3 regions of the Lutispora sp. genome follow, and region 2 is predicted to be linked to each of the others. Evidence: a T-box and tRNA genes for the amino acid it is inferred to sense, from the RefSeq annotation. Region 2 holds a T-box; the other regions hold tRNA genes.
The links. The T-box of region 2 lies ahead of thrS (threonine--tRNA ligase). A T-box ahead of a tRNA ligase gene usually reads a tRNA of that ligase, here a tRNA-Thr.
Positions count from the first base shown of each region.

Region 1: it has a tRNA-Thr gene. The T-box ahead of thrS (threonine--tRNA ligase) is inferred to sense a tRNA for this amino acid. The anticodon was not compared.
Region 3: it has a tRNA-Thr gene. The T-box ahead of thrS (threonine--tRNA ligase) is inferred to sense a tRNA for this amino acid. The anticodon was not compared.

Region 1 covers NZ_JAWLCK010000009.1:20,064-22,259, forward strand. The annotation lists gene ACESM9_RS02980 (ATP-binding protein) at 1-1,252, shown strand, start outside; tRNA gene ACESM9_RS02985 (tRNA-Thr) at 1,306-1,381, opposite strand; tRNA gene ACESM9_RS02990 (tRNA-Glu) at 1,403-1,477, opposite strand; tRNA gene ACESM9_RS02995 (tRNA-Met) at 1,500-1,576, opposite strand; tRNA gene ACESM9_RS03000 (tRNA-Met) at 1,601-1,676, opposite strand; tRNA gene ACESM9_RS03005 (tRNA-Leu) at 1,685-1,773, opposite strand; gene ACESM9_RS03010 (Ppx/GppA family phosphatase) at 1,867-2,196, opposite strand, start outside.
Region 2 covers NZ_JAWLCK010000007.1:14,215-16,410, forward strand. The annotation lists gene ytxC (putative sporulation protein YtxC) at 1-345, shown strand, start outside; gene ACESM9_RS02430 (DUF445 domain-containing protein) at 413-1,006, shown strand; T-box leader at 1,049-1,246, shown strand; gene thrS (threonine--tRNA ligase) at 1,300-2,196, shown strand, end outside.
Region 3 covers NZ_JAWLCK010000006.1:12,654-14,849, reverse strand. The annotation lists gene ACESM9_RS02065 (NAD(P)/FAD-dependent oxidoreductase) at 1-302, shown strand, start outside; tRNA gene ACESM9_RS02060 (tRNA-Lys) at 507-582, shown strand; tRNA gene ACESM9_RS02055 (tRNA-Glu) at 589-663, shown strand; tRNA gene ACESM9_RS02050 (tRNA-Val) at 672-747, shown strand; tRNA gene ACESM9_RS02045 (tRNA-Asp) at 764-840, shown strand; tRNA gene ACESM9_RS02040 (tRNA-Thr) at 849-924, shown strand; gene ACESM9_RS02035 (LysR family transcriptional regulator) at 963-1,871, opposite strand.

The sequences.
Region 1 (2,196 bases), on a different contig from region 2:
TATTGTATACCAAAATGGCCATCCAAACATCTACATGAAATCAATAAAAATCTCTGATAACTCTCCCAGTTGGGGCGCTTTAGAAGGACAGCTGATAAAATCAGAAAAAACTTTTGTTGAAAATGAAGAAATATATAGATTAGGCTGTAGCTATCCTATAGGCAAAACCAGATGGGCTTTATCAGTATACTCAAAATATGAAAATGTTGTATCATATGTTAATAATGAAATCAATAAAGCAATAGCGCTGTTTGTGATAATGCTATTTCTATCATTTGTTATAGCTTTTATCATGGGTGGTTATTTACTAACACCCATTATTAAGTTGAAGAATACAGCCTATAGAATCATGAACGGAGACTATTCGGCAAGAACTGATATAACGGGATATGATGAAATTGCCATTACAGCTCAAACCTTTGACAATATGGCAGAAAGTATAGAAAAAAATGATGTACAAAAATCTCAGTTATTCATAAATCTGTCTCATGAATTAAAGACTCCTTTAAATGTAATTATGGCATCTTTGCAGCTAATTGATAAATTTCAAACCAGAAAAACAGATTGCATCGGCCATGAAAAGATTCTGGAACAGCTATCTATGATGAAACAAAACTGCTATAGATTGATCCGAATGGTATCCAATATTATAGATTTATCAAAGCATGATAATGGGTATTTAAAGCTTACGTTAAAAAATTATAATATAGTCAGTATAATTGAAGATATAACCATGTCTATAGTTGAATATGCCAATATTAAAAAAATAGAAGTATTATTTGATACAGATACGGAAGAAAAAATAATAGCTATTGATCCGGATGCCATTGAGAGAATAATGTTGAATCTGATTTCTAACGCCATAAAGTTTACAAATGAAGGAGGACTTATATCAGTCAGCATCTTTGACAAAAAAGATAAAGTAGTAATTTCCGTCAAAGATACTGGTATAGGTATTCCCCCCGACAGTATTGATTCCATATTTGAAAGATTCAAGCAGGTAAATAACACCCTATGCAAAAATTGCGAAGGCAGTGGCATAGGATTGTCAATGGTTAAAGCCTTAGTAGAATCTCATGGTGGAACTATATATGTGAAAAGTGTTCTAAACCAAGGTTCTGAATTTGTCATAGAACTTCCTGCAAAATTGCTTGAAGAAGACTCCGGAGAGCATTATGACTGTTATATATCCCAAAACAATATTGCAGAGAAAATCAATTTAGAGTTCTCGGATATATATGATATAAAATAAGTTTCTTGAAACAGTAAAAAACACTGCAATCACTTGCAGTGTTTTTTTGAAAATGGAGCTGGTGAACGGAATCGAACCGCCAACCTGCTGATTACAAGTCAGCTGCTCTGCCAATTGAGCTACACCAGCATGTTAAGTTATTATATATGATGGTGACCCATGGGGGAATCGAACCCCCGTTGCCGCCGTGAGAGGGCGGCGTCTTGACCGCTTGACCAATGGGCCACAAACATTATTCAAAAATTAATGGTAGCGGCGATCGGATTTGAACCAATGACCGTTCGGGTATGAACCGAATGCTCTAGCCAACTGAGCTACGCCGCCATTTATATATTTTAATATATTAATTGGTTGCGGGGGAGGGATTTGAACCCACGACCTCCGGGTTATGAGCCCGACGAGCTACCAGCTGCTCTACCCCGCGATAATTATTGGTGCCGGAGACCGGAATCGAACCGGTACGGTCTTTAGGGACCGCAGGATTTTAAGTCCTGTGCGTCTGCCAGTTCCGCCACTCCGGCCAACTGCTAGGTTATTACCTCGCAGCGACAAATATAATTATATATGTTTTATGCTGAATCGTCAATAACAATTTTATGAAATATGAAAAATCCCTAAAAAACTTCTCCATATTTTATAATTATACCCTCAAGATTATCGTTCTCACTTATAATAACCTGTTCTTTATTTAGCTTTTCCAATACATATAATATTATAAATATTCCTGCAGGTATAATATCTGCTCTTTCCTTCTGCAAGCCCTTTATGTTATATCTTTCCTTCAAAGGCATTGATTTTAAAGTTTCAAAAAGATTATCCAAAAAAGTTTTGTTTAATATAGTATTATGAATCAGCTCCCAATCATACACTCTGGCTTTATGAAAAATCGAAGCCGCAGTAGTAGCAGTTCCACCAATAGCTAATACCTTATCGATTTTTTTCTC
Region 2 (2,196 bases):
CTAAGATATTTTGTGGAGATTCAAGAATGCAAAGTAGATATTGTAAATGTTGTTCCTATAGATAAAGGCGGTTATATATTGATTGATAGCAAGAATAGTCCTATTAATTGTGAATGCTTTGAAGAACTGAGAGCTGAAATTGGAGACAATGATATAAGTCTAGATGATCTTCTCATAAGCACACTAATCACTATAGCTCCAAATAAGGTTATCATTCATGATTGCCAGAATTTCAAAAATAAAGAACTTTTCAGAACTATCACCAATATATTCTACGATAGGATAGAGCTATGCAGAGGGTGTGATCTTTGCGGCATATTAAAGGTAAATAAGGAATTAAATTGATGAATTATGTCACCTGTTTATATGTTATAATTATTATTAATTATTTGTATAGACAGGTGAATTATATATGTATAAAGTTCTTATTTCAACTATTATAGGTGGTATAATTGGTTGGTTGACTAATATTATTGCTATAAAGATGCTTTTTAGGCCTATAAAGCCGGTAAAAATTCTGGCTTTGGAAATCCAAGGTCTGATTCCTAAACGTAAAGCTGAGATGGCTGTTAGCATAGGACAGACTGTGGAAATGGAGCTAATAGATTTTAAAGATATATTTGAAAGAATTATTGATGAAGGAAGCAGTGATAGGATAATTGAATTAGTAAAGAGAAAGATTTCACAAAATATATATGAAAAATTACCTTCATTAGTACCTCATATTATAAAAAATGCAGTTATTCAATATGTTGAGGAACAGATAGATAAGGAAGCACCTCAAATGATAGAAGATTTGATTAAAAATATATATGATAAGGCTTCGAAGGAAGTAAAAATAGGAAAGATAATAGAGGAAAGAATAAATTCCTTCGATTTAATAAAAATAGAAGAAATAACATTAAAAATTGCACAAAAAGAACTGAAGCATATTGAAATTCTTGGGGGAGTATTGGGGGCAATAATTGGATTATTACAAGGATTATTACTACTTTTATATATTTAGTATTGACATAATTATATTTAGGAATTAAAATGATATAAATAATTAAATGCATTGATGAGGACGAGTAAAACAACTTATACCATAAGAGAGGAAGTGTCATAGGCTGCAAGCACTTCTTGGAAATAGTGTTTGAAAACCACCTCGGAGCAGAGAGTTGAATTGAGTAGGCTTATCCGTTGATTACGTTATAATCTTAGAGTTAAAAATAGGGTGGAACCGCGATTTACTCTCGCCCCTTTGGGGACGAGAGTTTTTTAATTTTTGAAAATTTATTATAGGAGGATGAAGCAAACATGATAAGGATAACACTAAAGGACGGTTCAGTCAGAGAATACGAAAAAGGAATAAAGGTAGAAGACATTGTTGCCTCTATAGGAAGCGGATTGCTTAAGGCTGCTTTAGCAGCAAAGGTTAATGGAGAGATTAGGGAACTGAGTGATACAGTTGAAGAAGATGCTACACTGGAAGTTTTAACTTTTGATAATGAAGAAGGGAGACTGCCCTTAAGACATACATCCTCTCACATATTAGCTCAGGCTGTAAAAAGATTATATCCTGATGTTAAACTTGCAATCGGGCCTGCCATAGAAAATGGCTTCTATTACGATTTTGATACAGATAAAGCTTTTAGTGAAGCAGATTTAGAACTAATAGAAAAGGAAATGGCAAAAATCGTTAAAGAAGATTATAATATTGAAAGGTTTGTACTTCCAAGAGAAGAGGCAATAAAGCTGATGGAAGAAAAAGGTGAAAGTTATAAGGTTGAACTGATCAAAGAGTTACCTGAAGATGAGGCAATTTCCTTTTATAAACAGGGAGAGTTTGTAGACCTCTGTGCAGGACCTCATGTTCCTTCAACCGGCAAGGTTAAAGCCTTTAAGTTGCTTAATGTGGCGGGTGCTTATTGGCGAGGAAATGAAAAGAATAAAATGCTCCAAAGAATATACGGAACATCTTTTATTAAGAAAAGCCAATTGGATGAATATCTCAACATGCTTGAAGAAGCAAAGAAAAGAGACCACAGAAAATTAGGAAAAGAGCTAGATTTATTTAGCATACAGGAAGAAGGCCCTGGTTTCCCATTCTTTCATCCTAAGGGGATGGTATTGAGAAATATTCTTGAGGACTTCTGGAGAAAGGAACATAAAAAGAGAGGGTATGAAGAAATCAAGACTCCTATAATTTTGAAT
Region 3 (2,196 bases), on a different contig from region 2:
CAACTATGAAAAATGCAGTGCCTGGAGATTTAAGTTATGTATTGCCTCATAGATATCTGGTATCCATCATAGAAGCAATGAAGGCATTTGACAATATAGCACCTGGTCTATATTCAAAGAATACTCTTCTATATGGTGTAGAATGTAAGTTTTATTCTAGCAAGGTACAGGTTAATAATAAATTTGAAACTTCAGTTAAAAACCTTTATACAATAGGTGATGGAGCAGGTATTACCAGAGGGCTTATGCAAGCCTCTGTAACCGGCATAGTTGTGGCAAGAGATATAATTAGTAAGCTTTAATGATAATTTTGTATATAAAAACAAAGATTTGCCATTGCAAAAAATTAAAAATCCAATTATAATATCATTATCTCACTTAATACTGCATGTTAAAAAACGCATTAACTCAACATAAAATTGGCAATAAAAAAATATAAAAATAATGTTGACAAAATGGTTTGAAACATGTAGAATGTATAAATGTGAGCGCTAACACTCACAGAGGATCCACTAGCTCAGTAGGTAGAGCACATGACTTTTAATCATGGTGTCCGGAGTTCGACTCTCCGGTGGATCACCATCAAATGGCCCGTTGGTCAAGCGGTTAAGACATCGCCCTTTCACGGCGGTAACAGGGGTTCGATTCCCCTACGGGTCACCATTATAATTGGGCGCATAGCTCAGCTGGGAGAGCATCTGCCTTACAAGCAGAGGGTCATAGGTTCGAGCCCTATTGTGCCCACCATTTTAAAATTTTATTCGGCCCAGTAGTTCAGTTGGTTAGAATGCCAGCCTGTCACGCTGGAGGTCGACGGTTCGAGCCCGTTCTGGGTCGCCATTAAGTAGGCTGGTGTAGCTCAATTGGCAGAGCAGCTGACTTGTAATCAGCAGGTTGGCGGTTCGATTCCGTTCACCAGCTCCATATGAAAGATAACACTGCAAGTAATTGCAGTGTTTTTTTTATGTATTATTGACAGCACTTTTATTTGACCTGAATGATTTGCAAAAGTTCAGGAAGCTTTTGAGAGCATGAGAATGCTGTATGCTATTATTCCAGAAAATCCTGATAGTCCTGTTTACTGTTCTATCTTGAAAGGGAATAGCAGTTACCTTATAGCTGTCGAGGGCAGGTATTTTAGGCATAATAGCTATTCCAAGCTGTGCTCCTACAAAAGAAGCCATAGAGTTGCATTCGTCAACTTCAAAAAAGATGTTTGGGATTATATTGTATTTTTTGAATAAGGAATTGGTTTGATAGAATAGATCAGTTCCTTTTTTGATCATTATGAATCTTTCATTCTTAAAATCATCTATTGTGACTGATGTATACTTTGCTAAAGGATGACTATTGTATACAACAAGATAGAGCTCCTGTTCAAATAAAGGGATAGATTCGATGCACTCGTTAACTACTCCACTACACGGAGCCATGACAACATCAAGGGAGCCTTCTATCAGCTTTTTCATTAGGAACTCAGTTATATTAACCTGGAAACTGAAACTAATATTACGGTTACCCCTATAGATGTAGAATTCATCGATTAATTGTGGAATTGCATCAAAGCTGACAGAGTAGATGTATCCTAGATTGATGTTCCCGTTTGAAGGATAATACATTTTATTAAGCTGGGCTTCGCCCTGGACAAGTATGTTAAGAGCACTTTCAGCATATGGGAGAAAGGCTTCACCGTATTCTGTCAATGAAACATTTATACCTTCCTTTTTAAAAAGTGGTACACCTAATCTCTTGCTTAGTTGGGAAATTGCATAACTGAGGCTGGGTTGAGATATATTGAGATTCTCAGCTGCTTTAGTAAAATGCAGTGTACGTGCTGTTTCAACAAAATATCTCAATTGCTGTAAGGTCATAATATCACCTCCTGTGGAGTTGAAAGTTATAACAGCATAATTAAATCATAGAGAACTTTTATTAAATTATATAAAACAAGTATTAGACAGTCAAGGAAAAGGGACATATAATTATTATAAAATAAATAATATTTATACAATTGATAAATCAGTGACTGCCTATAACTAGGAAAAGTTACATGTGAGCAAATAAAAAAGACTATGATTAATGGCCTTTCACATAATTCTTCTCCAAATTGCTTATCTGCTTTAAGACTCGTCATAACACAGAGAACGACCAGATGAAAAAAATGATTATTTATTCTATTAAAAATAACATTCTAAA